Regions from separate parts of the Echinicola marina genome, predicted to be linked through region 1. Evidence: riboswitches for the same ligand, from Rfam matches in the RefSeq annotation. Region 1 holds a riboswitch; each other region holds the start of a gene.
What was found. Region 1 has a riboswitch for S-adenosylmethionine ahead of KZP23_RS12420 (hypothetical protein). Riboswitches for the same ligand answer to the same signal wherever they lie in the genome.
Positions count from the first base shown of each region.

Region 2: another riboswitch for S-adenosylmethionine. It lies ahead of KZP23_RS18795 (O-acetylhomoserine aminocarboxypropyltransferase/cysteine synthase family protein); the one in region 1 lies ahead of KZP23_RS12420 (hypothetical protein).
Region 3: another riboswitch for S-adenosylmethionine. It lies ahead of KZP23_RS11530 (trans-sulfuration enzyme family protein); the one in region 1 lies ahead of KZP23_RS12420 (hypothetical protein).
Region 4: another riboswitch for S-adenosylmethionine. It lies ahead of KZP23_RS17465 (homocysteine S-methyltransferase family protein); the one in region 1 lies ahead of KZP23_RS12420 (hypothetical protein).

Region 1 covers NZ_CP080025.1:2,967,403-2,969,608, reverse strand. The annotation lists gene KZP23_RS12425 (efflux transporter outer membrane subunit) at 1-28, shown strand, start outside; gene KZP23_RS12420 (hypothetical protein) at 650-1,141, opposite strand; SAM riboswitch class I at 1,268-1,399, opposite strand; gene rocF (arginase) at 1,850-2,206, shown strand, end outside.
Region 2 covers NZ_CP080025.1:4,631,387-4,633,592, reverse strand. The annotation lists gene KZP23_RS18795 (O-acetylhomoserine aminocarboxypropyltransferase/cysteine synthase family protein) at 1-1,180, opposite strand, end outside; SAM riboswitch class I at 1,379-1,488, opposite strand; gene KZP23_RS18790 (hypothetical protein) at 1,969-2,206, opposite strand, start outside.
Region 3 covers NZ_CP080025.1:2,760,126-2,762,331, reverse strand. The annotation lists gene KZP23_RS11535 (SGNH/GDSL hydrolase family protein) at 270-947, shown strand; SAM riboswitch class I at 1,035-1,141, shown strand; gene KZP23_RS11530 (trans-sulfuration enzyme family protein) at 1,279-2,206, shown strand, end outside.
Region 4 covers NZ_CP080025.1:4,317,681-4,319,886, forward strand. The annotation lists gene KZP23_RS17460 (hypothetical protein) at 1-594, shown strand, start outside; SAM riboswitch class I at 690-793, shown strand; gene KZP23_RS17465 (homocysteine S-methyltransferase family protein) at 858-1,889, shown strand; gene metH (methionine synthase) at 1,904-2,206, shown strand, end outside.

The sequences.
Region 1 (2,206 bases):
CAGAAGTTTGGGTGGCGGCTGGAAATGATAACACAGACTCATCTCCAACAAAAACATACCCTAAACCAACTAAACGCCCTAAGGTCAAATCTGGCCTTGGGGCTTTTTGCTTCAACTAAAAAATACAAACAGTCCGTATCCAGGACCAAGCTGAAAAGATGGGGGAAAACAATCTATTTTAGCTTTGATATGCGCTATTTATTAAATGCCGTTTATTTATGGGGCCAGATTGCAAATCTGGACCAGAAAGGAAGCTTTTGAACAAAAAAGAGGGCTAAACCCAGCTTTACCCCAGCTTTGATACAGCTTTGCCCCAGCTTTGGTATTACTTTGGGACAAGGTTGGACCAAGCCGAAAAGCCAGGGAAAAACAATCTATTTTAGCTATGCGCTATTTATTAACCACAGATGGATAAAGATGAACACGGATATTTATTTATAATTCATCTGAGTTCATACTTTTACTCAATTGACTAGCTAGACAGGTCTGTGACTTCAACTACGTCTAATCCAATAAGGATTGGACAAAATTTAAGCTTGAAATTATTCACCCCAGAAATATTGATTGACCCCGCAGCCAACAACAAAACGCCCCACTTAAATAAAGTGGGGCGTTCAGTATGGTTATTATTAATGGTCTATTATTTATTCTATAAGCTCAACTCATTGAGCAACAATTTTTCTTCAAGTCGGTGTTTTTCTTGATTTACAAGCACTTTTTTCAACACTTTCTTGAACCTGATTTCTTCATTCACAATTCTAAATACCTTTTCAAGATATTCTTTGGCTACTGACTCGTTGTTTTTGTAAAACTTCAAAGAAAAACTTCTTTTCTCATGAACATTCTCCAAAAACACTTCCTTAGGCTGACCAGCCAAAACAATTCCTCTGAACAATGCATAGTGATCAGCCAATTCAGCATCTAAGCTGAAATAGACTACCTGAAAGCTTTTATTGGAATTTTTAAAATTGGCGAAGTCAAAAGCCCCCTTTCCTTCTACTTTAACTGCATCATGCTGCTGTAACCAATCAAACACATTGATATTGGATTGATCCTGTACATTATTTCTGATTACAGATTTAAAGCTAAAGGTATTTTGATTAATTACTGAAGTATTATAGTTAGAAGCTGTAGCTGTCATGGTATGTCTTTTTTAAATTGTTATTAGTTGTTAGAATTTTGGCTGCGTTGAGATCTTTCAACAACAGCAGCGTTTTGAGCCATTCAATAAGTAGTCCTGCATTCGCTGTGTTCCCATCTTCCTTTTCATTTATAGATCCTTTAATTGTTTTAGGCAGGATTTAGCACCTTTTCTCCCCGCCATCCAATAAGAAGGTTCGAGAGGGATAGGTTGCTATAGGTTCACTGAGCCTGTTCTCTCCCCTATTCTTTATAAATTAGCTACTTACCTCAGCGGCTTTTCACTAATAACTTCTTCAAAGGTAAAACATTTTTTCTAATTTACTAATATCCCTATAGATTTTGTAGGGTTTTATTTTCATCATTGTGATTGCCCCATTAATATTCAGACAATCAAAACCTAATCCACATTCAATCAGACCACATTTTTCCAAGGCCAAATGAGTTAAAATTATTTTTCTTCCGTAAAAAATATTCTATCAATCCCTTCTTCATTACGCAAAAGCAGATCATATTTTAGAAAGCCTTTAGATCAAACCACCCTATATGACCTACACCATAGTCATCCAAGGCTTACATATGAATATTTGGAAGAGTCATTTTAAAGCCGCTTCCTATTTATGCACATTTTTAACTACTTTTGTGGGGATCATTTTACATCCATGGTTGATGTATACCACAACCCAAATAAACCGAAGAGAAAAAGGTCATGAGAAACATTGAACTGGTAGAAGTAAGGTCAGAATTGGCAGCAGGCACCAGAGGCGCAAGTTTAGGAATAGATGCGCTAAAAATCGCCAGCCTGGACAAAAAGTCAAACTTTTTCACCAAGTTTGACCCGATCAGTGTACCCGATGCCAATAATTATCTATGGAAAGACAATATCTATCCAAACGCAAAATACATTGACGGGGTATATGAAGTCATCAATAATGTCCATGATACCATCAAGGCCCTAAGATTGGAAAAAAAGTTTCCAATCATTCTAGCAGGAGATCATTCTACTGCTGCAGGAAGTATCATGGGGATAAAATCTGCAGCCCCTGACAAAAGGTTGGGCGTGATC
Region 2 (2,206 bases), 1.7 Mb from region 1:
GGTGGGTGGTTGCAGAAGGTTGAATAATCAAGGTCTTCGTATCGCCCACATTGGCCAGGTGGGATACCAGTGAAAGGTTATTGATAAAGTCAGCAGCAGCTTCTTTATCGGCTTTCAATTCAAAACTCAATACACCGCCAAAACCATTGGTCAGGTATTTTTGGGCCAAAGTATGGTAAGGACTGCTTTCCAAACCTGGGTAATTTACTTTCTGTACTTTAGGGTGATCTTCCAACCACTTGGCAATGGCCAAGGCATTGTCCACTGTCCTTTGTACCCTTAATGAAAGTGTTTCCAATCCTTGGATAAGCTGAAAGGCATTAAATGGACTCAATGCAGGACCAAAGTCTCTGAGGCCTTCCACTCTTGCCCTGATGGCAAAGGCAATATTGGGCAATCCCAAGGGGTTGTTTTCTCCGAAAGTCTCCCAGAAATTCAGTCCATGGTAACCTTCAGAAGGCTCAGAAAACTGAGGGAACTTGCCATTGCCCCAATTATAATTTCCTCCATCTACAATTACACCACCGATGGAGGTTCCGTGACCACCTATCCATTTGGTGGCAGACTGTACCACGATATTAGCGCCATGGGCCAAGGGCTTGAACAAGAATCCAGCTGCTCCAAAGGTATTGTCTACCACTAATGGAAGATCATGTTCCTTGGCCAGTTTTGCAATATTTTCAAAGTCTGGAATATTGAATTCTGGATTCCCAATGGTCTCTACATAGATGGCTTTTGTTTTATCATCTATACGTGCTGCAAGATCAGCGGCCTTATCACTTTTGGCAAATCGGGCATCTATTCCAATTCTTTTGAAGGCCACCTTGAACTGGTTGTATGTTCCTCCATATAGAAAAGGAGAGGAGACGAAATTGTCACCCGCTTGTAAAATATTATTAAGGGCGATAAACTGTGCAGCTTGTCCTGAAGCAGTTGCCAGGGCAGCTACACCACCTTCTAAAGCTGCTACTCTTTTCTCGAAAACATCCGTAGTTGGATTCATGATCCTGGTATAGATGTTTCCAAATTCTTTTAGGCCAAAAAGGTTGGCTCCATGTTCTGCAGAGTCAAAAACGTATGAAGAGGTTTGGTAAATAGGTACTGCCCTTGACTTTGTTGTTGGGTCTGGTTCTTGTCCAGCGTGGAGCTGAAGGGTCTCGTAATGATAAGTTTGTGACATGTTTGTAACTTGTTAGTTAATTGACAAAGAAATTTTTAAAGAAGTGGTATTAAATAATAATGTGCCCGGATTAGAAAATTAAGGGCATATATTTAAGATTGTGCATTGATTTGATGCACCTATAAAAGTTGAAATCTGAAAATGCTGCTTGTTGCTTTGTCTTTGCTGTAATCCTTATTGTAAAATTCATATCTTAAGAATTTATATTTCCAAACGAGGATATTCACGTTTGGCAGGAATTGGCACCTTGGATTTTCCAGGTTGCCAGAGGGTCTATGAGCCTGTCTCTCACCTCTTCTGTATAAATCCTGAACTTTTAAAAAGTAAAGGATAGCACAAAGTAACTATTCAAATTTTGAATTTGCAAGCTTTCGAAAAATACTTTTAATTAATTTTTTCACCTTTATATAACCTATTAAACCAATAGGGAAAACGGTTTTTAAGAGAGAGGGGAGGGCAAAGGAGTCAATGGTCCATTAAATCAGTTTTTTGCGTCCGAAAGTATTTGAAAGTTTTTGACGATGTGTCTATTTCAGTTCTGAATAGGAGCAGTACTTTCTCTCTAAAAAGGATTAAATTGTTTTATAATCAATATTGAGGGTGAAATTATTTTTCATGAATCAAATGGATTTGACTGGGAGAGACAGGGAAACTTAGTAAAAAATAAATGAAGGCTGTCTCATTTGTTCAATTCCCGGGTCATTTTGATCTTCTGGGACCTGGACAAGGTCCCAATCATGAATTTTGAGACAGCCTCTTGTCTGCTTATTAATTAGGAGTGGCGTGGATTATTCTTCGTGGAAATAAACTGCAGAGGCACCCGCTACCTGCTGATTAAAGGCAGGGCTGGGGTTACCGTTACTGCTGAAATAGTTATAAGCCAGTACCTTTCCGCCCCCATTGGCCCTTTCTGCTACAAATATCATTTGAGATTTTGCACTGTATGCGACATCTACCGGATTACCAAGGAAGGTGTTGCTGCCTTCAATCCTTGCTTGTTGGGCCATCGTAATAGTGCCTCCATTG
Region 3 (2,206 bases), 210 kb from region 1:
AATTCTGCGTTCAAGATACTTTTGATTTCTAGGGATATATAATTAATGTGACCAATCCTACCCTAAATGCCACCAATCCCCCTTTTCTTGTTTCAAAACTTATAAAATCAATCTTGAAATCACCCAAAGACAAAAAACACAACAGCGTACAACCTCCGCTACTGTACGGAAAAATGTTCGAATTTGGGATTTATTCATATTTTCCGATCACAGGACAGCTAATTTTCATCCATTATTGATAACTTTCTAAAAAAACCAAACGCTTTATCATGACAAATCCATTCTATTCAAGCCCAAAAACTCTCCTTTTCCTGTTGACCATATTGCTTAGCCTACAACTTCAAGCCCAAAATTCCCCCGAAAAATTCAAAGAAGAAGTTGAGTCAATCGTTCAAAATACCCCTATTCCAAATTCAGCAGAACCAATATACCTTTTTACCGGAAGCTCCAGTATTAGAAAATGGACAGATATTCAAGAGTATTTCCCTGATCAGACTATAGTCAATACCGGATTTGGCGGCTCCCAAGCCCATGAGCTATTATTCTATGCCAACCAACTTATCATCAGGTATCAACCACAGAATATATTTATCTATGAAGGTGATAACGATATTGCCAGCGGCAAAAACCCCGTCACCATCCTTAACACCATGAAAAAACTGGTCACAAAGATCCATAAAAGTTTACCAGAGGCAGAAATACATTTCATCAGCCCAAAACCCAGTCCGTCCAGATGGGAATTAAAAGAGCAATATGAAGCCCTCAACAGGTTAATGGAAATCTATTGTAAAAAGACGGACAAAGTGTCTTTTATCAATATATGGGACATTACACTTAATGAAAACGGAAAACCAATGCCCGAAATCTTCATCGAAGACATGCTGCATTATAACGATAAAGGCTATGACCTATGGTACTCGGTCCTAAAAAACTATATACCTCAATAGTACCCAACAAGAAATTTTAGATCGCAAAATATAAATTGTTTGGAATTTCAACGAGGCTAATGTTACTTTGTATCACTTCAGGCAACTGATTTATAAAGAAGAGGCGAGAGATCAGGCTCATTGACCCTCTGGCAACCATTCGCCACAACGAAAAGGTGCCAAAACCTGCCCAAAATTAAAGGGAACTATAAATTAGACATTATGATCCATTTACGTACACAATTCTTTTTCTCTATTCCCCATCGTATTTACATAAAATATGCCATGTCCGGTATAAGGAAAAGTACGAATTGTGACATTAATTAATTTTACTAACCTGAAAAATCCCATCATGTCCAATAAGCATTTTGAAACCGAAGCTATAAGAATCGCTTCTTCTAAATCCAACCAAAGAGAACACTCTGCCCCTATTTACCTGACTTCTAGCTTTACTTTTGATAGTGCTGAAGAAGCCCGTCAGATGTTTGCAGATGAGATACCTGGAAACATCTATTCTCGATATGCCAACCCTAACAGCTCTGACCTCATAGAAAAAGTTTGTGCAGCAGAAGGTACAGAAGATGGCATAGCTACAGCATCAGGTATGGCTGCTATGTTTGGCAGTATGGCCTCTATCTTACAACAAGGAGACCATATACTTGCTTCCCGCTCACTATTCGGATCCACCCATCAGTTGCTCACAAGGGTTTTTCCAAAATGGGGCATTACATCTACCTATGGTGACATTTCCGACATTCAAAACTGGGAAAAACTGGTTCAGCCCAATACTAAAATGTTATTCATAGAAACCCCTTCCAATCCCGGCTTGGAAATCATCGATCTGGAATGGGTAAGTGCTTTCGCAAAGGCGCATAATCTGATCCTGGTTGTGGACAATTGCTTTGCTACTCCATACCTACAACAACCAGCCAAATGGGGGGCTGACATTGTTGCCCATAGCGCCACCAAATACATAGATGGACAAGGAAGAGTATTGGGAGGATTGATCTTAGGCAAAAAGGAATTGATCCAAGAGGTACAGTTTTTCACCAGACATACCGGCCCCAGTCTTTCACCATTTAATGCTTGGATACTTTCCAGAAGCATGGAGACTTTGGCGGTAAGAATGGATAGACACTGCTCCAATGCCCTTACCGTAGCCGAATATTTCCAGGACAACAAAGACTTGGAATTTGTAAAATACCCATTCCTTAAGAGCCACCCTCAGTATGACTTAGCCAAAAAACAAATGAAGCAAGGAGGTGGCATCATCACCTTGA
Region 4 (2,206 bases), 1.4 Mb from region 1:
CGGGATGCTACTTTGGCCCTAAACCTATTTTATGGATTTCATTTTACCAAGCCCAAATCTCTCAATAACTACCTGGTCAATAATGGGTATCAAAAGTTGGATGGTTGGCCTACCAATATCGGTGTGAAAATTGTCGGAGAAAACAGGGGCTTTATGTATGGTGTGGACCTTTATAATGCCAATCAAAGCGGTGATGCCAATGCATCCTACCATCAAAGTTTGAGTAGTACAAGGGTGTATGGCAACTTAGGACACAAACTTTTGGATTTGAACAACTGGGAACTCGGGATGATGGGGGGATTGGGCTACGCTTCTTTGAGGTATTCATTATTGCATAAATACAAATTGGATTTCCCTAGCTTGATAGACCTTCCTGAATATGATGGGGAATTGAAAAAAGGAGGGTTAATGGCAAAACCTGAAGTCTTTTTGTCCTATGCTTCCAGCCTTTCCAAAAAATCACAATTGGCACTTAAGTACTCAATCACAGCTGGCTACGAAATCCCCTTGGCAAATTATAAGTTGGCAGATGTGAACATGTCCAGTTATATGGCCGGGCCTTTTCTACAATTCGGCTTGGGAATAAGACCCTAAGTCCAATAAACCGATTTTTTCTGTTGTCAAATAGAAATCTAAATAAAATATCTTCTTTGCAATTTTTTTCCATCTTTTCCTGTTAACTTTGGGATTGCTTATCGAGAAAGACCGAGGGAAGGGCCCAGTGACGTCTTAGCAACCTGAACAATACCAAGGTGCTAACTCCCATCCTGAGTAAGACAGGAAAAGATGAGCGGCAGATAAATGCTTCATTTTTCTTCCGGTTCTTGCTCGATATAAGCTTTAGAATAACAATGAGCATGAATACTAGAACGGATATATTACTTCAGCAGCTTAAAAAGAAAATTTTGATCCTTGATGGTGCCATGGGGACCATGATACAGCGGTATCAATTGGAAGAGGATGATTTTAGAACTGCAGCACTAAAAAGTCACCCAAAATCATTAAAAGGCAATAATGATCTACTTTCCCTCAGTCGACCTGATGTGATCAAGCAGATCCATGAAGCCTATTTGGATGCCGGTGCTGATATATTAGAGACCAATACTTTCAGCAGTACTTCTATTGCACAGGAAGATTATGACCTTTCTCATTTAGCTTACGAATTAAATGTAGCTTCAGCAAAAATAGCAAAAGAGGTCGCATTGGCCTATTCAGAAAAAACTCTCGATCAACCAAGATTCGTCGCTGGTGCCATTGGACCTACCAATAGAACAGCTTCAATTTCCCCAGATGTAAATGATCCCGGTTTCAGGGCGGTAAACTTTGATCAGTTGGCAGAAGCATATGCAGAGCAGATCAGGGGGCTCATTGATGGAGGTGTGGATATACTTTTGGTGGAAACCATATTTGATACCTTGAATGCCAAAGCAGCCGTATATGCTATTCAGGAAGTCTATGAAGAAAAAGGCATTCCATTAGATCCTGATGAAGGGGGCATACCGATCATGATCTCAGGTACCATTACAGATGCCTCAGGAAGGACCTTGTCTGGGCAAACTACAGAGGCTTTTTTAATTTCATTGTCACATGTACCTTTGATCAGTATTGGGCTGAACTGTGCCCTAGGAGCAAAAGAACTAAGACCATATCTTAAGGTTTTGGCTGATAAGGCACCTTTTTATGTCAGTGCCTATCCTAATGCAGGATTACCCAATGAATTTGGACAATACGACCAAACAGCACACGAGATGGCGGACCAAGTGGAAGAATTCCTAAAAGACGACCTGATCAATATTTTGGGTGGTTGTTGCGGTACTACGCCCGAACATATTAGGGTGATTGCCGAAGTCAGTAAAAAATATGAACCCAGAAAACTAGCGTTTGCATAAGAAGAAGAGTGGGAATGGACAATAATAAAAAACATGATCTTTTGAAGCTTTCAGGGCTAGAGCCTTTGGTTTTTACCCCTGAATTGAATTTCGTCAATATTGGTGAAAGGACGAATGTTACAGGATCTAAAAAGTTTGCCAGATTAATTCTTAATGGACAGTTTGACGAGGCTTTGGAAGTGGCCTTGGATCAGGTACGTGGCGGTGCTCAGGTACTTGATGTCTGTATGGACGAGGGGATGCTTGATGGTGAAGCGGCCATGGTAAAATACCTTAATCTTTTGGCTTCTGAGCCTGAAATCAGCAGGATTCCAATA